Regions from separate parts of the Actinoplanes derwentensis genome, predicted to be linked through region 2. Evidence: riboswitches for the same ligand, from Rfam matches in the RefSeq annotation. Region 2 holds a riboswitch; the other holds the start of a gene.
What was found. A riboswitch is a leader RNA that binds a small molecule or an ion and turns the genes downstream of it on or off. The one in region 2 is predicted to bind glycine.

Region 1 (11,033 bases), 860 kb from region 2:
AATCTCGCACGACCGGCTCCTGGACGTTGTCCGGCTTCGCCGAGAAACTCGAAGCCTGGCGTGCGCAGACGCACCCCCCTGACTACGCGTATCAACAGGTGCGGGGCTGGTGGCCCAGCCTCCAGCATCAGCCGCGCGCTGTCGGCGTGGTCGTCCCCGGCCAGCCGGCCGTACGGTTCGCGTGGGTGCCGCATTGCCACCTGCCGGACCTGGGCGAGGGGATCCGGGGCGTGCAGTGCCACTACCGGGTCACCGGCGGCCGGGTGATCTGCCAGTTCTTCGTGACTGCCCCACTCGATCGGGACATCGAGTAGGTCAGCGGGCCAGGCGGGTGCGGACGACCAGTTCGTGCAGGGCGGCGACGGCGGCCGGGTCGGCGTGTGCGGGCAGGGTGGTCTCGTCGCGGGCGTCCTCCAGTTCGGCGCGCAGTGCGGGGACGTCGGCGGCCAGCCACGCCGCGGCCTGGGCCGGGAGCGGGCCGTGTTCGGCTTCGCGTTTCGCGGCGATCAGTTCCGGGACGTAGGGCAGGCGGGCGCCGAGCACGCGCAGGTCGCATTCCAGTTCGCCGGTGCGCATCAGGTGGATGCCGGTCAGCAGCACACGCAGCGTGTACAGGGCGGGCTTGAGCTGGCCGGTGCCGTGGTAGAGGCGTTCCTGGGTGCGGGCGAACCCCAGGTAGTGGTGGGCGTGGTTGCTGGTGAGAAGGCCGGGCGCCAGTGCTTTCAGTTCAGCGTGCACGTCCGTGGTGACGACCGTCAGCGGGGACAGCAGTTGCTCCAGGACGTAGCCGTTGCGGCTGTTCAGGAGCTTGGCGAACTTCAGCAGGTCGTGGCTGACGATGTCCAGTTCGACGCCGTCGCGGACGCCGGACCGTTCCAGGGTGCCGGGGCCGGTGCGCAGGCCGACCACCTCGTCCGGCGGCAGCACGTGGGCGGCGCGCAGGTCGAGGTCGGAGTCGGTGGAGGCGAAACCGTACAGGTGGGCGCCGCTCACGGTGGCGAAGAGCAGGGGATACGGCAGGGCGGTGGCGGCGTCGGCGGCCCACGGCGGCACTACGGTGGTCACTTCAGGTTCCTTTCTCGTACGGCCACCAGCACCCGGTCCACCGCGGCTCGATCAGGGTGCTCGGGCAGTGCCGTGGTGGCCGCCGCGGCGGCGAGTTCGTCCTGCAGACGGCCGGCCCAGGCGGTGACCTGCTCCCACGGGCGTTCGCCCCGGCGTACCGCGAGCAGGTCGTCTCGTAGGTCTGTCACGTCGACCAGGACATCGCCGGTGCGCAGCACGTGTGCACCGGCCAGCAGCAGACGGATCATGTGCATGGCCTGCTTGGTGTTCACCTCGCCGGTCCGCTCGCGCCGGGACGCCACCTTGGCGAGTTGGTCACGGGCGTACGACCCGTAGGTCTGGGCGACCCGCCGCGACAGGAACGCCTGCCGGGTCGCCAGCAGCAGCCGCCCGTCCTCGTCGACGGACTCGACGATCGGTGACCACAGCACTTCCAGGACCGTCGGGTTCGCCTGCAGAGCGAGCGCGCAGAACCGTTCGATCTCCCAGGAGAACTGCTCCTCGGCCGGCCCGTCCAGGTGGGTGGGCGGCTTGTCGAGGGTCCAGAAGGCGCGGGTCGGGGCCACGAACACACCCCGCCGGTCGTGGTCGGATCCGGGCCCGTGGAGACCATAGGCGCGGGAGCCGACCACGACCGCCAGGGCGGTGTGCCGTTCGACGAGGTCGATCATGAGACGGGAGGGTACGGCTACGCGTCCAGCAGCGTCGCGTCGATTTCGTCCAGGTCGCTCTGGTCGAGGGCCAGGTTGCCGAGCGCGGCGATGTTGTTCTCCAGCTGCTGCACGCTGGACGCGCCGATGATCAGGCTGGTCATCCGCTCGTCGCGCAGCGCCCAGACCAGGGCCAGCTGGGCGAGGGACTGGCCGCGCCGCTTGGCGATGTCGTTGAGCGTGTGCAGCCGGCCCAGGGTCTTGGTGTCCAGGGCGTCCTCGTTGAGGAACACGCTGGTGCGGATCCGCGAGTCGTCCGGGATGCCCCCGAGGTACCGGTCGGTGAGCAGGCCCTGCTGCAGCGGGCTGAACGCGATGCAGCCCGCGCCGGCCGTCTCCAGGGTGTCCAGCAGGTTGTCGTCCTCGATCCAGCGGTTCAGCATCGAGTAGGACGGCTGGTGGATCAGCAGCGGCGTGCCCAGTTCCCGCAGGATGCGGGCGGCCTCGGCGGCCTGCTCGCTGGAGTAGTTGCTGATGCCGACGTAGAGGGCCTTGCCGGAGCGGACGATCGCGTCGAGCGCGCCCATCGTCTCCTCCAGCGGCGTCTCCGGGTCGGGCCGGTGGTGGTAGAAAACGTCGACGTAGTCCAGGTCCATGCGCTTGAGGGACTGGTCCAGCGACGACACCAGGTACTTGCGGGAACCCCAGTCACCGTAGGGGCCGTCCCACATGGTGTAGCCGGCCTTCGTGGAGATGACGATCTCGTCGCGGTGCTGCTGGAAGTCGGCTTTCAGGATGCGGCCGAAGTTGGTCTCGGCACTGCCGGGCGGCGGCCCGTAGTTGTTGGCCAGGTCGAAGTGGGTGACCCCGAGGTCGAAGGCGCGGCGGACGATGTCGGCCTGACGGTCGCCGGGCCGGCCGTCGCCGAAGTTGTGCCAGAGGCCCAGGCTGATGGCGGGAAGTTTGAGGCCGCTGCGACCAGCACGCCGGTAGATCATTTCGGCGTAGCGGTCGGCGGCAGGGAAGTACGTCACAGGCACACCCTAGGACTCCCGATCATGGGCGTGTGCGCTGGTAGGTTGGTCCTGCCAGTAATACCCATGCGGGAGAGACCCTGTGCACAGGGCGCCGAAGGGGCAAATCCTCCCCGGAACCTCTCAGGCAAAAGGACCGCGGTGGCTAGGCGCTCTGAAGTGCCCGATTCTGGGTACGACAGAGGGGGAGGTTGTTCCTCGACCTTCTCACGCTTGGAGTCGCCCATGACGTCCTCCCCGTTCGTCTCCCGCCACATCGGCCCGGACAACGACGAGCAGGCCCAGATGCTCAAAGCCGTCGGGTACGGGTCGGTCGAGCAACTCATGGACGCGGCGATCCCGTCCACGATCCGCTTCGACGGTGTCCTCGACCTGCCGGCCGGGATCTCCGAAGAGCAGACGATCGCCGAGCTGCGTGCCATCGCCGACCGTAACGTGCTGGCCACCCCGATGATCGGGCTCGGCTACTACAACACGTTCACCCCGGCCGTGATCAAACGCAACGTCCTGGAGAACCCGGCCTGGTACACGGCGTACACCCCGTACCAGCCGGAGATCAGCCAGGGCCGCCTCGAGGCGCTGCTCAACTTCCAGACCATGGTCACCGACCTGACCGGTCTCACCACGGCGAACGCGTCGATGCTCGACGAGGCCACCGCGGTCGCCGAGGCGATGACCCTCGCGCGGCGTTCGTCCAAGAGCAAGAGCAGCGTGTACGCGGTGGACGCCGACACGTTCCCGCAGACCCTGTCGGTGCTGCGGACCCGGGCCGAACCGCTCGGGATCACCGTCACTATCGTCGACCTCGACGGCGGGGAACTGCCGGAGGACTACTTCGGGCTGCACCTGCAGTACCCGGGCGCGTCCGGCACCGTCCGGGACCACTCTGCCCTGGTGGAGGCCGCCCACGCCAAGGGTGCCCTGGTCACCGCCGCCGCCGACCTGCTCGCGCTGACGCTGCTGCGCGCGCCGGGCGAGATCGGCGTCGACATCGCCGCCGGCACCACCCAGCGTTTCGGGGTGCCGCTCGGCTTCGGTGGCCCGCACGCCGGCTACCTGGCGGTCCGCGCCGGCCTGGAGCGGTCACTGCCCGGCCGCCTGGTCGGTGTCTCCAAGGACGCCGACGGCGACCGTGCCTACCGCCTCGCCCTGCAGACCCGTGAGCAGCACATCCGCCGGGAGAAGGCGACCAGCAACATCTGCACCGCCCAGGTACTCCTCGCGGTGATGGCCGGTATGTACGCGGTCTACCACGGTCCCGCCGGTCTGAAAGCGATCGCCAAGCGGGTGCACGGGCACGCCCTGACCGTGGCCGGATCACTGTCGGCGGCCGGTGTTCCGCTCGCTGCGGACGCCTTCTTCGACACGGTGACCGCGATCGTTCCCGGTCGCGCCGCCGCCATCGTCGAAGCGGCCGCGTCCGCCGGCATCGATCTGTACCCGGTGGACGCGGACCGGGTGTCGATCTCCACCGACGAGACCACCACCGACGCGCACGTCGCCGCGGTCCTGGCCGCCTTCGGTGTCCCGGTCGCCGCTGCCGCCGAGTGCGGCGCCAAGCCGCTGGGCCGCACCACCGACTACCTGGTCCACCCGGTGTTCAACACCCACCACTCCGAGACGAGCATGCTGCGCTACCTGCGCAGACTCTCCGACCGGGACTACGCCCTGGACCGCGGCATGATCCCGCTGGGCTCGTGCACGATGAAGCTGAACGCCACCACCGAGATGGAAGCGGTGACCTGGCCGGAGTTCGCGAACATTCACCCGTTCGCGCCGTCGTCACAGACCCAGGGCTACGAGCACCTGGTCGCCCAGCTCGAAGCCTGGCTCGCCGAGATCACCGGCTACGACGCGGTCAGTGTCCAGCCGAACGCCGGTTCCCAGGGTGAACTGGCCGGTCTGCTCGCGATCCGCGGCTACCACCGCTCGCGTGGCGACGAACACCGTGACGTGTGCCTGATCCCGTCGTCGGCGCACGGCACCAACGCCGCCAGCGCGGTGATGGCCGGCATGCGGGTCGTCGTGGTCGCCTGCGACGCCGACGGCAACGTCGACCTGGCCGACCTGGACGCCAAGATCGCCAAGCACCGGGACACGCTGTCCGCGATCATGGTGACCTACCCGTCGACACACGGCGTGTACGAGACGTCGATCGCCGACCTGTGCGCGAAGGTGCACGAGGCCGGCGGCCAGGTGTACGTGGACGGCGCGAACCTGAACGCGCTGGTCGGCTACGCCCGGCCCGGTAGGTTCGGGGCCGACGTGTCGCACCTGAACCTGCACAAGACGTTCTGCATCCCGCACGGTGGCGGCGGCCCCGGCGTGGGCCCGGTCGCGGTCGGCGCGCACCTGGCCGGCTTCCTGCCGGGCAACCCCCTCGAAGAGGGCGATCACCACGCGGTGTCGGCGGCGGCGCACGGTTCGGCGGGCATCCTGCCGATCTCGTGGGCGTACATCCGGATGATGGGCCCGGACGGTCTCGCGGCGGCGACCGCGTCAGCGGTGCTGGCGGCCAACTACGTCGCGGCGCGACTGCGCGAGCACTACCCGGTGCTGTACGCGGGGGAGGGCGGCCTGGTCGCGCACGAGTGCATCCTCGACCTGCGGCCGATCACCAAGGCCACCGGAGTGACGGTCGACGACGTCGCCAAGCGGCTGATCGACTACGGATTCCACGCGCCGACCATGTCGTTCCCGGTCGCCGGCACCCTGATGGTGGAGCCGACCGAGAGTGAGGACCTGGCCGAGCTGGACCGCTTCATCGCCGCGATGATCGCCATCAAGGGCGAGATCGACAAGGTCGAGGCAGGGGAGTGGCCGGCTGGCGACAACCCGCTCGCGAACGCGCCGCACACCGCAGCGGCCGTCATGGCGGATGAATGGAATCACGCCTATTCACGCTCCGTGGCCGGTTTCCCGGCGGGCGTGGACCGCACCGCCAAGTACTGGCCGCCGGTTCGGCGGATCGACGGGGCGTTCGGCGACCGGAACCTGGTGTGTTCCTGCCCGTCGCCGGAGGCGTTCGAGGACTGAGTCCGTTGCGCAGGTCGCGGTCGTCTCTGATCGCGGCCTGCGCTGCTTTCCGTAGTCCCTTGGCGTTGACTCTGTGTTGCTTCTCAGGCTGCCAGGGCGTGCACGGCCGGGCCACGGTGCGGCTCGATCATCGTGCCGTCCGGCAGCAGCTCACCGGTGTCCTCGAAGACGATGACGCCGTTGCAGAGCAGGCTCCAGCCCTGCTCCCGGAAGGTCGCGATGATGCGCGCGGCCTCACGGTCGGTGGCGTCGGCGGAGGGGCATGGGTTCAGGTGCTGGCACATCGATCTACTCCGGTTGGGGGCTGTGTGAAGGTTCACATTTACAGTGGCGAACGTTACCTCACATCGAACGACAGCGGTTCAAGGCGGTGACGGCGTCGGCACATGAGTCCTCGCCCTCCATGCTCCACGCCGAGACGGCCGTCGACCACTCTCCGCGACCTCCGTTCGGTCCTGCGCCGGGTGCGCCGGCCGCCTGCCAAGCCCGTCACCACCCGTTACGGGCGTTTCGATGGCATCGGGGTGATCCCGGTGACCCTGCCGAGCTTGTGGCGGCATTTCTCGCCCACAACGGACTACCGGTGCGAAACCTTGGCCGAACGGATGACAAAACTAATCCGATCGGTGATGGCGCCGTTTGCGGGGCAGCACTCTACGTATCCGCGGATGCCGGTTCCGTGATGGCCGGAGGGACGGTCGGCGCGCCCTCCCCGGTTCCCGGCATTCCGGACGTCTACGCCGTGGTCTACGCCCACGGGCCGATCGGGGAACCACCGTCGCCGGGCCGCTTCGCACTCGGCCCCTGGCGGGAGAGCTGGACACGCGACCAGCATGCCGCCGCCGTACAGCAGGTGCGGGAATCCATCGGGCGCGGCGACGTCTATCAGGTGAACGTCGTCGGGCACGCCTGCGCGCCCTACACCGGTGACCCGTCGGCCGCTTTGCGCCGGGTGGCCGGACTGCCGGGAGCCCGGTACGGCGGTGTCCTCGGCGGCGACGGGTGGGCGATCGCCACCGCCTCCCCGGAGACCCTCGTCGAAGTACGCGACGGGCGGGTCATCACCCGGCCCATCAAAGGCACCCGCCCCGCCACCGCCGACGGCCGCCGCGAACTGCTCGCCTCGGCCAAGGAACGCGCCGAACACGTCATGATCGTCGACCTGGAACGCAACGACCTGGCCCGGCTGCCCGGCACCGGGCCGGTGCGGGTCGACGAGCTGTTCGCCGTACGCCGCTGGTGTGGTCTGTGGCAGGCGGAGTCGGTCGTCTCCGCCCACCTGGACCACGACGTGGGTCTCGCCGACCTGCTGCGAGCCGTCTGCCCCGGCGGCAGCGTCACCGGCGCCCCCAAACTGGCCGCCCTGCAACAGATCGCCGCACTGGAACCGGCCGGCCGCGGCGTCAGCATGGGCGCGCTGGGCTGGATCGGACACGACCACCTCGACCTCGGCCTCACCATCCGTACCGTCGCCGTCGACGGCGCCCGCGCCCACGTCTGGGCCGGCGGCGGCATCACCGCCGACAGCGACCCGATCGCCGAAGTCGACGAGGCCGCCGCCAAGTCCGCCCCGGTGCGAGCCGCCCTGCTCGGCTCTCGTCCGGTCGCCGGTGCACAGCCTCTTGATAGCGCACTCTGAGCCGTCTCTACCGAATGCGTGCCACTGTCGGCATCCGCCCCCACGGAAGGGGGCTGAGCGCGTAATTTGACCGACGCGCGGCACCGAGACGCTCCACAGTGGCACGGCCAAGTGCCGCGATGGAGTCAAGAGAGGCGAGATCGCGGACATGCTGGACATACTCGAACACGCGACCGTTCGGACCGATCGGTCAGGCCTCCGCATGCGGGTGGATTTCACGCACTTCGCCACCGCTTCCACGGCCCGGCTGCACAGCAGCGCGTTCCAGCTCTGCCGGGACTGGCACCTGGCCCAGGACCTCACCCAGGCCACCCTGGCGAAACTGTTCCTGAGCTGGGAACGGGCCGTGGACAGCGACAATCTGTCGGCGTACGCGCAGAAGGTCCTGCTCCGGGTCTATCTCGACCATCGGCGGCGCCGCAGCTCCACTGAGACCGTCCCCGGCGACCTGCGTGAACCCGAGTACTCGATGAGCCCCGAACTGCACCTGACCCTGCAGGAGGCCCTCGCCAAACTGCCGGTCCGCGACCGGGCGATCGTGATGCTGCGCTACTACGCCGACCACAGTGTGGAACAGGTCGCCCAAGAGCTGGACGTGCCGATCACCGTGGTCAAGAGCCAGACCCGGCGCTCCCTGATCAAACTCCGGCACATGCTGCTCAGCGAGCGCCCCACCCTGTTCGCCTGACCCTTCCTGTTCCGCTTGTCCCTGGCCTCTTGTCGCTGGCTGCTTGTCCCTGGCCTCTTGTTCTGCGGCTGAATCCCGGCGGATAGCCTTCGGGGCATGACAGTGAGGCCCATCCGCATCTACGGTGACCCGGTTCTGCGCACGCCCGCCGACGAGGTCACCGCCTTCGACGCCGCCCTGCGTGACCTCGTCCGCGACCTGGAGGACACCGTCCGCGAACCCGGCCGGGCCGGTGTCGCCGCCCCGCAGATCGGCGTCGGTCTGCGCGTGTTCTCCTACAACGTCGGCGGCACCATCGGGCACCTGGTCAACCCGGTGCTCAGCGATTTCGACGGCGAACAGACCGACGAAGAGGGCTGCCTGTCCCTGCCCGGCCTCGGCTACGACACCACCCGATCGGCTTCGGTCACCGCCAGCGGCTTCGACCAGCACGGCGAGCCCCTGGTCATCAAGGGCGACGGCTTCCTGGCCCGCGCCCTGCAGCACGAGGTCGACCACCTCAGCGGCCGCCTCTACATCGACACCCTCACCGGCGACGTCCGCCGCCAGGCCCTGCGCGAGCTCCGCCGTGTCGTCCCCCGCCGCTGACCCTGCCGCTGCCGGTCCGGACGGCGCCCGCGGCCCGGATACCGGTTCGGCCGCCGCGTCCCTTGTGGGTGGGGCGGCGGACGCCCGTCGCCTCGCCGCCGATTCTCTCGCGGCCGGCGACCCCACCGGGTGGTTCGAGACGTTGTACGCCGCATCGCGTGCCGGGAACGCCGTCGTCCCGTGGGACGTGGCCGAACCCAGCGCCCGCCTGCGCGCCCTCGACCTGCCGCCCGGTGCCGGCCGCCGCGCGCTGATCGTGGGCTGCGGACCCGGGCGCGACGCCGAACACGTGGCCGCCCTCGGCTACACGACGACCGCGTTCGACATCTCGGCCACCGCGATCGACCTGGCCCGCGAACGGCACCCCGGCAGCCCGGTCACCTACACCGTCGCCGACCTGCTCGACCCGCGACCGGACTGGCGGCACGCCTTCGACCTGGTCCTGGAGAGCAACAACGTGCAGGCCCTGCCGACCGGGATCCGGGCCGCGGCGATCCCCGCCATCGGTGGTTTCGTCGCCCCCGGCGGCACCCTGATCGTGCTGGCCGCCGCCACCACCCGCATCGACAGCGACGGCTCCGGCCCGCCGTGGCCGCTGACCCGGGCCGAGATCGACGCGTTCGCCATCGGTGGCCTCCGACCGGTCTCCGTCGATCAGGTGAACGCCGCCGGAACCACCCTGCCGACCCGCTGGCAGGCGATCTACCGGCGCTGACCGGTCTCCCCGAGTGGATCCGAGCTGTGCCCCGGAATCGCCGTGATCAACGGGCCGACCCTGCCGAAGGCAGACTCAGCAGCCGCAGGACAGCGTGGGCGAGCACGTCGGCGGCTTCGGCGGTCTCGGCGGGTGAGAGCGAGATCGTTCGCCGGAGAACGGCCATGATCGCGCCGAGGGCGACGGTGGCGAGGATGTCGAACTCGAGCGTTTCCGGGACCGCGCCGCCCGCTGTCATCGCGGCGCGGACATCCGCCCGGATGCTTCGTCCGCGCGGATCGTCGCCGTCATCGAGCAGTGCGAGGCGACGGGTGAGGATCGCGGCTATCCGTGGTTGCTCGAGAGCCAGCCGGCCGGTCTGGCGCACGTTCTCGATCAGACGAGTAACCGGATCGACGCCGTCGGGCAGGCGCTCGGCGAGCCAGCGCAGGTAGTCGTCGACGGCCGCGGACGCCGCCGCTTCGAAGAGCTCCTCCTTGGAGGAGAAGTAGTTGTAGAACGAGCCGAATCCGACATCGGCCAGCTCGGTGATCGCCTGGATGCTGGCGTGCGCATCCGCACCCTCCGCGAGGAGGTGCTGTGCCGCTGCGATGAGAGCCGCACGCGTGCGTTCCTTGCGGCGGTCCTGCCGGGCAGGAGGCGGTGAGCCGGGGGCTGACATCCTTCGACTCTACCAGTCTCCATCAAAGTTGATGATGTCATCAGTAGTGGTGATACGGTCAACTCGGCGACTGAGCAGAGGATGAAGTAGATGCCTGAGAACACCGACGACCAGGGCTCCGAACAGGTGAAGTCCACCCGGCGGACCTTTTTGAAACGCGCGGGATGGGGTGCCGCCCTGGTGGGACTCGGGGTGGCCGCCGACGAGACCATCAGGAGCGCGACAGCACCGGTGGTGCCGCCACGAACCACCGTCACCGCAGCGGACGGCGTCCGGATCGACGACGTGACAGTCATCGACCCGGTCGACGGCAGCCGCCGTGCCGGTCAGTCGATCTTCGTGCGCAACGGGCGCATCGCCGAGGTCGTGCCGACCGCGTCGGCGCCGGTCGAGTCATCCTTGCGTGTCATCGACGGCGCGGGGCGCTTCGCGGTCCCGGGCTACAACGACATGCACACCCACCTGCTCCAATCGCCCGACACCGAGCTCGGCTTCGCACTGATGCTGGCCCAGGGCATCACCGGGATCCGCCAGATGGAGGGTTCCGAGGAGCTTTTGACCAGACGCGCCGAGAACCGGCTCGGGCTGAACGAGACCGCCCCGCGGCTCCTGCACCTACCGGGCGCGCTGCTCTTGCCGTTCAACGCGAACAGCGCCGACGACGCCCGAACCGAGATCGCCCGCCAGTGGGATCAGGGTGCCGACTTCATCAAGATGGTCCTGACCGACCGGGACGTCTTCTTCGCCGCCATCGACGCGGCGCACGAGAAGGGCCTGCGCATCGCGGGTCACCTGCCGCCGCCGGTGCACATCGACGCCGCGGCCGAGAGGGGCCTCGACTCCATCGAGCACCTCGGGACCGGTTCGAGCGTCTTCCTCACGCTCTCCACCGAAGCCGACGAACTCTGGGCGCAGACCCCGTCCACCCTGCCCTTCCCCACCTGGGCCGCCGGCATC
Region 2 (11,033 bases):
CCTTGGGCTTGCGGGTCTGCAGGTCTGCAGGTCTGTGTCTAGTAGGTCTGCGGGCCCGCGTCGGCCTGGTCGTCGGGGGCGCCGTCGGTGGCCACCAGGGAGGAGACTGACGGCATGGCGATCAGGAGCATGGCGATCAGGTGCAGGATCGCGCCGATGGAGAAGACTGCGATGCCGGTCCAGGCGTAGCTCAGGGCTACGTCGTCGCCGCTCTCGTCGCCGACCGCGCCGACGCCCAGGCCGATCACCACGATCGCGGGCATCTGGGCCACCAGGATGAGCATGCCCGCGCCGTACACGATGGTCCGCAGGATCCACCGGCCGGTCAGGCGGGTCAGCACCGTGCCGCCGAGCAGCAGGATCTGCATCACGGCTACCACGCCGGCCACGATCGTCGCGTAGGTCAGGCTGGTGGCCAGGTGGCCGGCGTCGCCGGACGCGGACAGCTCCCGCGGGGCGAACGTCATCAGGACCGCGGTGATCAGGGCCGCGAACACCGCCACCGCGAGCAGTGCGGCGGCCGCGGTCAGCAGGCCCCGGCCGAGTGGCTCCCGGTCCTCGTGGCGCCGCCAGGCGAGGTAGGTGCGGGCCGGCGTCAGCATCCAGAGGAATGCGGTAATGATGATCGGCAATATGTACAGTGCCGACGAGATCAGGATCAATACGATCAACATGAACTCGATGCCGACGGTGTGACCCTCGCTGGTCATCTGCTGCCACGCACCGAACGCCATCGCACCCGACAACGCGACCGCGAGCGGGCCGAACGTCCACAGCACCGCCCGTCCGCCGGGTCTGCCGTTCGCGACCCGGACCGCCGCCAACCCGACCAGCGACGGTACTGAGAGGACCAGTCCGGAGACGGCCAGCAGGATGATCACCTCACCGGGGGCGCTGGGTTCGGCGCCGATCCGGGGCATGAAGGCCAGCACCCCGAGAAGCGCCAGGAAACCCATCCACTGCACGACCGCCCCGGCGAGCGCCATCCACGAGACCCACGGCGCAAACCGAACAGCCGCCGACTCACCGACTTCGTCAAACGCCTCACCGCCAGGCCCAGCGAACGGCTCGCCAGCGGGCGGGGCAAAAGATCCGGCCGCGGGGCTGGCAACCGGTCCGGCCGCAGGCCCGCCGGGCGCTGGGGTTAAAGGGCCGGCGGGAGGCTGGGTGTAGGGGCTGGGGGATGGTCCGGCCGGAGGGTCGGTGGGGGGATCGGTGGGGGAGCCGGGATGCGTGGCCGGGAACATGGACACAGGGTAGGGTCCGAGGCCACAACTGAAGAAGCCGCGACTGCCGCCGCGGGAGAGCCCCCGTGAGGCACACGGGGCGCCGAAGGAGCAACTTCTCCCTCAGAATCTCTCAGGCTCACGTACCGCAGTGGTCAGGCGACTCTGGAAAGTCAGCCGTGAGGCTGCGCCCAAGGTGCAAGCCGTGATTCACGGCGAAGCTCTCAGGCCCCCATGACAGAGCGAGGGAGACTCAACCGCTGTCTGTCGCGAAGGAGCCTTCCATGGCCGTGTCCGTTTTCGATCTGTTCTCTGTCGGAATCGGCCCGTCGAGTTCGCATACGGTCGGCCCGATGCGTGCGGGTGCCATGTTCGCCCGTCGACTCGATGGGCGGGTGGTGAAGGTCCGGGCGGAGTTGTTCGGTTCGCTGGGGGCTACCGGGCATGGGCACGGCACTCCGCGGGCGGTGCTGCTGGGGCTGATGGGGGAGGCCCCGGAGACCGTCGACACGAGTCTTGAACCGCTGGTCAAGGACTTCGAGGTCGACATGGTGCTGCACCGGCGGCGGTCGCTGCCCGAGCACCCCAACGGGATGATCTTCACGGCTTTCGGCGCTGACGGTGCCGAGTTGCTGAGCAAGACCTATTTCTCGGTCGGCGGCGGGTTCGTGACGGGCGATGTCACTGCGGCGGCGGTACGCCCGGAGCAGCAGCCCGTTCCGTTCCCGTTCCTCTCCGGTGACGAACTGCTGGCGCTGACCCGCTCGACGGGCCTGTCGATCTCCCGCCTGATGCTGGCCAACGAGGTCGCCCGGCGCGGCGACGGGACTGTTCGGGATGCTGAGCAGCAGGTCAAGGACGGGCTGCTGGACATCTGGCGGGTGATGGACGAGTGCGTGGACGCGGGGCTGGACGCTGAGGGCGTACTCCCGGGCGGGTTGAAGGTTCGTCGCCGGGCCGCCTCGACCGCCCGGCAGTTGCGGGTCGCGGGGGAACCGGCCGCGCACGCCATGGAGTGGCTGACCGTCTATGCGATGGCGGTCAACGAGCAGAACGCGGCGGGTGGCCGGGTGGTCACCGCGCCGACGAACGGCGCGGCCGGCATCATCCCGGCGGTGGTGCGGTACTACCTGGAGTTCGTGCCGGGCGCCGGACCGGAGGGGGTGGCGCGGTTCCTGTTGGCGGCGGGTGCGATCGGGCTGCTGTTCAAGGAGAACGCGTCGATCTCCGGTGCCGAGGTGGGCTGTCAGGGTGAGGTGGGTTCGGCGTGCGCGATGGCGGCGGCGGGGCTGGCCGAGGTGCTGGGCGGCACGCCGGAGCAGGTGGAGAACGCGGCCGAGATCGGGATGGAGCACAACCTGGGTCTGACCTGCGATCCGGTCGGTGGCCTGGTGCAGATCCCGTGCATCGAGCGCAACGGGATGGGCGCGGTGAAGGCGGTCACCGCGGCCCGGATGGCGTTGCGTGGCGACGGCCGGCACCATGTCTCCCTCGACAAGGTCATCAAGACCATGAAGGAGACGGGTGCCGACATGAAGATCAAGTACAAGGAGACGTCCCGGGGTGGTCTGGCCGTCAACGTCATCGAGTGCTGACGGCCGGACCACCACGGGGTCAGGCGGGTTCGAAACCGGCGATGTGCAGGGCGAACGCGCGAATCGAGCCGGTGTCGGCGCTGGCGTTGTCGACGAACTTGACGGACCACGTGCCGTCGACCGCGGAGGCCCGCAGGGTCGACAGCGGCACGTCGGGCCGCCAGGTGCCGGTGAACGGTGCGCTCGCCGACGTCACCGACGAGAACGGGGCCGCGGCTCCGTCGTCGAAGACGACCTGGCACAGGTTGTTGCCGCCGCCGCCGTCCCGGGCGAACAGGGTCGCCGCCCGGCCGTCGGGGGCGGTCAAGGTGGCGACCAGGTCGCCGGCCCACGAATGGTCGAGGCCGACGGTGGTGGCGCCGGTGACCGTGGAACATTCGGTGCCGTCGATGGAGAAGGTGAGCGCCGACGCGTAACCGACTCCGCTGACGTCGACGGTGGCGGTCGCCCCGGTCGGGTCGTTGTCCGGGATCGGCACGACCGGTCCGGTGTAGGCGAAGTCCCGCACGGTGGTCGACGCCTGCCCGGTCGGCACGAGCACGGTGCTCGTGGTCGGTGACAGCACTCCGGCGAAGGTGGCCCGGACCGGCAGGGTGACCGGGCGGCCGAGCGGGTACCCGGCGTCCAGTTTCAGCGTGTAGTCCCGGGTCTTGGACGCGCCCGCGGCGATGCTGCCGTAGGACCGGGAACGCGGGGTGAGGACGGCTCCGGGATGGTCGGAGTCGACGACGACGCTGACGCCGGTGGCCGTACCGTCGCCGATGTTCTCCGCCGGCAGGGTGACCGTGCCCTGTTCGCCGGGTTCGAGGTAGGTGTCTCCGTCGCCGGTGGTCGGGGTGACCGTCGGGGTGCCGGGCCGGACCAGCGGCTGCGGGGTGGCGCCGGTGTTGCGCAGCAGCAGGTCGGCACGGATCACGCCGCTGCCGGTGCGGGTGTCGTATCCGGCCGGGGTCAGGTCGAGTGCGGTGCCGGTGAGCGCGGCCCGGATCTCGGCGTTGCTGAGTCCGGGGTTGCCGGACAGGGCGAGTGCGGCGATGGCGGCGGCGTGTGGTGCCGCGGCCGAGGTGCCGTAGAAGGTCTCGAAGTCGGGTACCGTGGTCGCCACCCCGTCGGCGGCGGTGATCTCCGGTTTGAGCCGCAGCGATCCACCTGTCGACGTGTAGTTCCCGGGCGTGATCGGGGTGCCGTCGGCCTGGTAGAACACTCGTCGCGGCCCGTCGGAGGTGAACCGTTCCGGCAACTGCTGGCGGGTGAAGACGTTCGGGTACGGGCCGGCCGGGTTCGGCGGGTCGCCGGTTTCGAGGGCGAACGGCAGCGGGTCCTTGGCCGGTGCGGCGGCGACCGAGAACGCGTTCACCGCGGCACTGTGCCCGCGGGTGACGCCCGGTGTGGAGAAGCCGGTGAAGCGGCCCCGGAAGACGGAGAGCTGCAGGTACCGGTCGTCGCCGGCGAATTTGACGACGGCCAGCCGCTGTCCGGTGCCGGCTCCGGTGGCGAGGATCTCGAACGGGTCGTCGTCGCCGTTCTGGGTGTCCTGGGAGAAGTCGGTGACGTTGCCGAGCGAGTTGAACAGGTACAGGTCGTAGTCGTTGGCCGAGCCGGTCAGCGGGTCGGCCCACCAGAGCGTGGTCACCCGGCCGGCGCTGTTCGGTGACAGCGTGTTGAAGATCTGGGTGCCCGGGCCGGGGTCGAAGTCGTGGGCGTCCCCGGCGAACTTGCCGACGCCGAGGCCGGAGTCGACGAAGTCGCCCTCCCAGTTGCCGGAGGTGCCGTCGAGGGTGTTGCCCTCGTTGCCGGCGGAGCTGAAGTAGTACGCGCCGTCAGCGGTCACCGCGTTGACCGACTGCGCCGGGAGCCCGTCCTGGAACGGGCTCTCGTGGTAGTAGACGACGTCGTCGACGATGATGTCGCAGTCGGCGGTGAACCGGAGCGCCCGGATGTTCTGCGCGAAGCTGATCTCGCTGGTGAAGGCGGTGGCGAAGCCCAGGCGGGCGTTCGGCACCAGGTCGTGGATGATCTCCAGCATGGCGGTGCCCTCGTCGCCGGAGCCCTCCTGACCGGGGAGCACGTCGACGTCGGCAGGCAGATCGCCGCTGGCCTGGGAGGCGGCGAGCGAGTCCACGCCGTCGGACAGGGCGCAGACCTTCACCCCGACTCCGGTCACCTTGTACTTCGTGCGGGCGGTGTCGGCGGCGTGGACCCGGTCACCTTCGGAGGTGGTCTGGCCGACGGCGACAGCGGCTTTCGCCACCCGTACCGCCGCATCGATCCTTTCGGCTTTGTCCTGTTTGTTGTCGAGCACCGGTCGCGGGGTCTGCCGGCCGGTGATCAGGCCGTGTCTGCGGTTGATCGCGGTGACGTCGGGCCAGGCCGCGATGGTCGGCAGGGCGGTCAGCGGCGCCTCCACCAGAACGGTGGAGGTGGACGGGAAACGGATCCCGGCGCCGGCCGCCCGCAGCCGGTTCAGCAGGTCGTCGCCGACCTTGGTGGCCCGGATCTCGACCTCGGTGGTGCCGGACTTGGAGACCTGGACGCCGGTCCGGAGATCAGGCAGCGCGGACGAGGTGCGCCTGCGGAGTTCCACGGCGAGGCGGCTGTCGAGTTTGCGTTCGGCCGGGGTCAGGGACTTCTTGAGCTGCTGAAGTGCGGCGATCTGCGTGTACGCGCGGGTCGCGGTGTCCTGGGGTGCCTTGGCGCCGGCAGCGGTCGCCGGGATGGTCAGAGCGGCGACTGTCACGGTCGCGATGGACATCCTGAATACGTTCAATGTCGTGCCCCCACTGACATCTATCGATTCGATGTCTGTGGATGCTATCGATCTGATGGGACATTGAACAGCACGAGGCCCCGGTCACCGACAGCGACCGGGGCCCGTGCGGGATCGTCAGCGGACCCGGTCCATCAGCCGCTGCCAGCGGCTACGCGGCTTGCGCGCCTCGGCGAGCTTGCGGCCGCCGATCACACTGCCCGCGGCGAGGGCGGCGAGTCCCAGGGCCGCCACGGAGGCGATGACGGGACGCTTGCGCGCCGTCGTGACCGGCGAGCCGTTCACGGAGTCCGCAGTCTCGGAGGCCGGCATGATCTTCGGCAGCGAACTGACACTGCTGTCGTAAGTGGTCATCGTAAAGGCCCTTCCGTTCGTTTCTCGGACGACCTCCACATGCCCACTGGGGAGCATCACTAACCACCGCCGGTTGCCAGGTTCTTCGCAGTTTTCCAAGCTCCGGGCCGGGTTATCGAAGAGGGCGTGATAGACGAGGAGATCTGCCCCGCCGAGCCCTGGCAGGTTCGCGAGACCCGCCTGGACACCGCCCTGCTGGCCCCGACCGAGTCGGTGTTCGCGCTGGCCAACGGTTACCTTGGCCTGCGCGGAAACCTGGACGAGGGTGAGCCGCACGAGATCTCCGGCACCTATTTGAGCTCGTATTACGAAGAACGGCCGCTGCCCTATCCGGAGGGTGGCTACGGCTATCCCGAACAGGGCGAGACCGTCGTGAACGTGACCGACGGAAAAATCATCCGGCTGACCGTCGACGACGAACAGTTCCACGTCGGACGTGGCGTCCTGCACTCCCACCAGCGTGTCCTCGACCTGCGGACCGGGCTGCTGCGCCGCGAGGTGGACTGGGAGTCACCGGCCGGCCGCCGGGTGCGGATCCGCAGCGAGCGCCTCGTCTCGTTCACTCAGCGGGCGGTCGCCGCGATCGTCTACGAGGTGGAGGCCGTCGACCGGCAGGTGCGGATCACGCTGCAGTCCGGGCTGGCCGCCAACGAGGAACAGGTGAAGGTCTCCGACGATCCGCGGGTGGCGGCGGCCCTCGAGGACCCCCTGGAGGCGGTCGAGCAGGACACCGAACAGCACGGTGCGGTCCTGCTGCACCGGACCCGCCGCAGCGGGCTGCTGATGGCCGCCGGGATGGACCACATCGTCGAGGCACCCGCCGCTTACCAGGAGGAGACCGACGTCCGCGAGGACTGGGCGAGGACGACGGTGGTCACCGTTCTCCCGCCCGGCGGGCGGCTGCGACTGATCAAATTCGTGGCGTACGGGTGGAGCACCTCGCGATCCACCGAAGCGCTGCGGGATCAGGTGGCCGCGGCCCTGAACACCGCCCGCTACGTCGGCTGGGACGGTCTCGCCGCCGAGCAGCGCGGCTACCTCGACGATTTCTGGGACGGCGCCGACGTGGAGGTCGACGGCGATCCGGCACTGCAGCAGGCGGTCCGGTTCGGGCTGTTCCACGTGCTGCAGGCCGGCGCGCGCACCGAACGGCAGGCGATCCCGGCGAAAGGACTGACCGGCCCGGGATACGACGGCCACGCGTTCTGGGACACCGAAGGCCATGTGCTGCCGCTGCTGGCCTACACCGCCCCGCGGGCCGCGGCCGACGCCCTGCGCTGGCGGCACACGATCCTGCCGCAGGCCCGGCAGCGGGCCGGAATGCTCGGCCTGTCCGGGGCGGCGTTCCCGTGGCGCACCATCGGCGGCTCGGAGTGTTCGGCGTACTGGCCGGCCGGCACCGCCGCCCTGCATCTGAACGCGGTGGTCGCGCTGGCCGTCGACCGCTACCGCCGGATCACCGGTGACACCGCCCTGGAGCCGGAGTGCGGCCTGGAGATCCTGGTGGAGACGGCTCGGCTCTGGGTGTCGCACGGCCACCACGACACCGCCGGGCGCTGGCACGTCGACGGCGTGACCGGCCCGGACGAGTACAGCGCCGTCGCCGACGACAACGTCTTCACCAACCTGATGGCCGCCCGGAACCTGCGGGCCGCCGCCGACGCCTGCGCCCGGCATCCGGAACTGGCGGCCCGGCTCGGAGTCGCAACCGACGAACCGGAGAACTGGCGGGCCTGCGCGAAGACCGTGCACATCCCGTACGACGAAAGCCTCGGTGTGCACCCGCAGTCGGAGGGTTTCACCCGGTACGCCGCCTGGCCGTTTCCGGACGAGCGGGCCGACGGTCCGCTGATGCTGCGGGCCCCGTACTTCCAGCTCTACCGCCGGCAGGTCTGCAAACAGGCCGACCTGGTCCTGGCCATGCACTGGTGCCCGGACGCGTTCACGCCCGAGCAGAAGGCCCGCAACGTCGACTACTACGAGCGGATCACCGTGCGGGACTCGTCGCTGTCGGCCTGCACCCAGGCAGTGATGTGCGCGGAGGTCGGCCACCTCGAACTCGCCCACGACTACGCCTGGGAAGCCGCCATGGTCGACCTGCGTGACCTGCACGGCAACACCCGTGACGGCCTGCACATCGCCTCTCTCGCCGGCGCGTGGTCGGCGCTCGTCGAAGGGTTCGGCGGGCTCCGGGAGTGCGAGACCGGCCCGGCCGAGATCGAGCTGGCGCCCCGGTTGCCGTCCGGCATCACCCGGATGCGGTTCAACCTGCGGTATCGCGGCCGGCGCCTGTGGGTGGAAGCCGATCATCAGAGCACCCGGGTCGGCTTACGGGACCGAGACGGCGGACGGCTGCCGATCCTGTTGTACGGTGATCAGGTCGAGGTCGGCATGGACGAACCGGTCACTCGCCCCGTCGTACGGCTGGATCCGTTGTTGCCGGTGCCGCAGCAACCACCCGGTTACGCGCCGCGCCGGCGCGGAGAGCGCCCGTGACGCCGGAGATGCCCGCCACCGTGGCGCGGGAAGGAGCGTGCCCCGCCGGTGGACACCCATTCCGCTCACGATTCGGCCATCGCCCAGGCCTACCTCCTGATCGAGGTCGCGCAGAGTGACCACGACGCTGCCCGGGTCGAGGCCGCCGACCGCGAGGCGGCTGCGCACGGCTGGGACGACGTGCGGTTCCTGCTGCACTGGACCCGGTCGCTGGACTGCCTCGAAAAGGACACCGACGACACCGTCCACGTCGACGCGATGGCCGACACCGCGGCCCGGATCGGTGACCCGGCCCTGCTCGCGCTGGTGGCCGCGGTGCGGGCCGCCCGGCAGGGCCGGCGCCGGCATCTCACGGCCATCGGTCAGTCGACGTCGGCCTTCCTGGTCGAGGCGATCGTCCAACTCGACGAGAACGATCCGCCGAGCCTCGTGCCGCACCGGGCCGCCGCGATGATCGAAGTCGGTGTCGTCGCCCACGACCTGGGTTTCTGGGAGCTGGCGCTGGAGTTCTACGAGCGGACCGAACGGGAACTCGGCACCGATCACGCCGCGCCCTGGTCGAACACCACGTCCCTGCAGGCTCGGGTCGTGGTGATCAACAAGGACGACCTCATCCTCGACTGGGCCTGCCGTCTCGCCACCCTCGGTGACTGGGCGGAGGCCGCGGCCCGGGCCCGGACCGCGCTGGGCGGTGGCGACCCGACCGGGCCCGGATGGCCGGCGAGCTGGATCGAGCAGTTCCATGCCGCCCGGGCGCTGTTGTGCGCCCTGTCCGGGGAACCCGGGCCGGATGTCGAGGACGGGTTCGGCGCGATGAGTTCCGCGATCCGGGCCGCTCGCGCCGGTGACGCCCGGCGTGCTGCCGACCTGGCCGAGGCGTCCGACGAACAGTCCTGGCCCTACACGGCGATCGGCGCCCATCTGCTGCGACTGTGCCTGATGGCGAAACGGCCCGGAACCAACCCCGCGGCGATCCGGTACGCCGACGAAATGTCCGTCCTGCGGTGGAACGACCGCATCGACCGGCTGGCCGGGGTCCGCGACGCCATCGCCGGTTCCCGCCGCCGCCGCGAACACGAGAAGCTCCGTCGCGACCTGGTGATCGACGAGCTGACCGGGCTGGCGAACCGCCGCGGCTACCAGGCGTACCTGGCGGCTGTCGACGGCCCTGAGGAGGCCGGCGACTACGCCGTCATGATGATCGACGTCGACCACTTCAAAGCCGTCAACGACGGGTTCGGTCACGACATCGGCGACGTGGTCCTGGCCCGGCTCGGTCATATCCTGGCCGCCCACGTCCGCCAGATCGACCTGGCCGCCCGTCTCGGCGGCGACGAGTTCGTGGTGATCCTCGCCGAGGTTCAGCCGGGCGTGGCGACGGTCCGGGCTCAGCAGATCCTGGACGCGGTCCGCTCCCACCCCTGGCACGACACCGCCGAGGGCCTGGCGGTCTCGGTCAGCATCGGCGTTCACCACGGCAGCCGCCGCGAACTGCCGACCCTGCTCACCGACGCCGATCGTGGTCTCTACCAGGCCAAACACGAAGGTCGCGGCCAGGTCGCCACGGTCTCCTGACTCGGTGGCGTAAACGGCATTGTTTGGCACATATGGGACACTCGGCGGTAGCGAGACTGATCTCTCGCGAACCGACAGAAAGGTGACCACATGAAGATCGTCGCCATCGCCCTGGCCCTGGCGCTGACGCCGGCCGCGGCTCAGGCATCCCCGAGCGCGAACTGGGAGAGCCGGGTGCAGACGGCCGCACCAGCGGCGGTCCAGAACGCCATCGACATCGAGGAGTCGCCGCGTTTCAAGATCCGCAATGTGCGGATCGACGGCCAGAGCGATGTGGTGAAGGTCAAGAAGGGCGGCTCCTACCGCGTCAGTCTCGACGTGCTGCACGACTGCTCGATCTGCGGCAACGCCGTCAACCAGGTGATCGTCGGCCTGGCCGGCCAGGACCGGGCCCAGGTCTCGGTGTGGAACGGCAAGCAGCGCAGCGGCGGCGGTGCGAAGACGGTGAACGGTGCCGTCGCGGAGGACAACCCCGGCGCGGCGCAGTGGGTGACCGTGGAGTTCGACCTCGTCGTCCCCGCGGAACTCGGCGCCTACCCGATCCGGGCCCGCTACGCCCAGGCGTACAAGGGCCGGCTGCTGACCGCCGAGGGCCGGGCGATCCCGCAGCAGGAGTACCCGGAGACGCTGGGCTGGTGGAAGGTCGACCGGCCGACCGGGCCCGACGCGAAGTCGACAATCGGTTACATCATCGTCGTACCGTGACCTTCGTCTTGTGACATGAAGATCGGCCCCGGCTTCGAAAAAGCCGGGGCCGATCTTTTATCTGCTTCAGGCCAGGTCGAAGCGGTCGTTCTCCATGACCTTGACCCACGCGGCGACGAAGTCGGTGACGAACTTCTCGCCCGCGTCCGAGCTGGCGTAGACCTCGGACAGGGCCCGCAGCTGCGAGTTCGAGCCGAAGATCAGGTCGACCGCGGTGGCGGTCCACTTCAGCTCGTCGGTGACGGCGTCCCGGATCTCGTACACGTGCTCGTCCGCCGCCGCCTTCCAGCGGGTGCCGGGGGAGAGCAGGTTGGC

Region 1: another riboswitch for glycine. It lies ahead of gcvP (aminomethyl-transferring glycine dehydrogenase); the one in region 2 lies ahead of BLU81_RS05525 (L-serine ammonia-lyase).

What each region holds. Positions count from the first base shown of each region.
Region 1 covers NZ_LT629758.1:2,111,176-2,122,208, forward strand. Annotated here, with positions in the region: gene BLU81_RS09655 (hypothetical protein) at 1-314, shown strand, start outside; gene BLU81_RS09660 (nucleotidyltransferase domain-containing protein) at 316-1,065, opposite strand; gene BLU81_RS09665 (nucleotidyltransferase domain-containing protein) at 1,062-1,736, opposite strand; gene mgrA (L-glyceraldehyde 3-phosphate reductase) at 1,754-2,755, opposite strand; glycine riboswitch at 2,809-2,898, shown strand; gene gcvP (aminomethyl-transferring glycine dehydrogenase) at 2,975-5,785, shown strand; gene BLU81_RS09680 (DUF5999 family protein) at 5,869-6,069, opposite strand; gene BLU81_RS09685 (chorismate-binding protein) at 6,189-7,424, shown strand; gene BLU81_RS09690 (sigma-70 family RNA polymerase sigma factor) at 7,627-8,112, shown strand; gene def (peptide deformylase) at 8,209-8,700, shown strand; gene BLU81_RS09700 (class I SAM-dependent methyltransferase) at 8,681-9,415, shown strand; gene BLU81_RS09705 (TetR/AcrR family transcriptional regulator) at 9,462-10,076, opposite strand; gene BLU81_RS09710 (amidohydrolase family protein) at 10,167-11,033, shown strand, end outside.
Region 2 covers NZ_LT629758.1:1,250,620-1,261,652, forward strand. Annotated here, with positions in the region: gene BLU81_RS05520 (hypothetical protein) at 39-986, opposite strand; glycine riboswitch at 1,290-1,385, shown strand; glycine riboswitch at 1,390-1,469, shown strand; gene BLU81_RS05525 (L-serine ammonia-lyase) at 1,511-2,821, shown strand; gene BLU81_RS05530 (S8 family serine peptidase) at 2,841-5,573, opposite strand; gene BLU81_RS05535 (hypothetical protein) at 5,706-5,942, opposite strand; gene BLU81_RS05540 (glycoside hydrolase family 65 protein) at 6,069-8,438, shown strand; gene BLU81_RS05545 (GGDEF domain-containing protein) at 8,487-10,013, shown strand; gene BLU81_RS05550 (hypothetical protein) at 10,104-10,718, shown strand; gene katG (catalase/peroxidase HPI) at 10,785-11,033, opposite strand, start outside.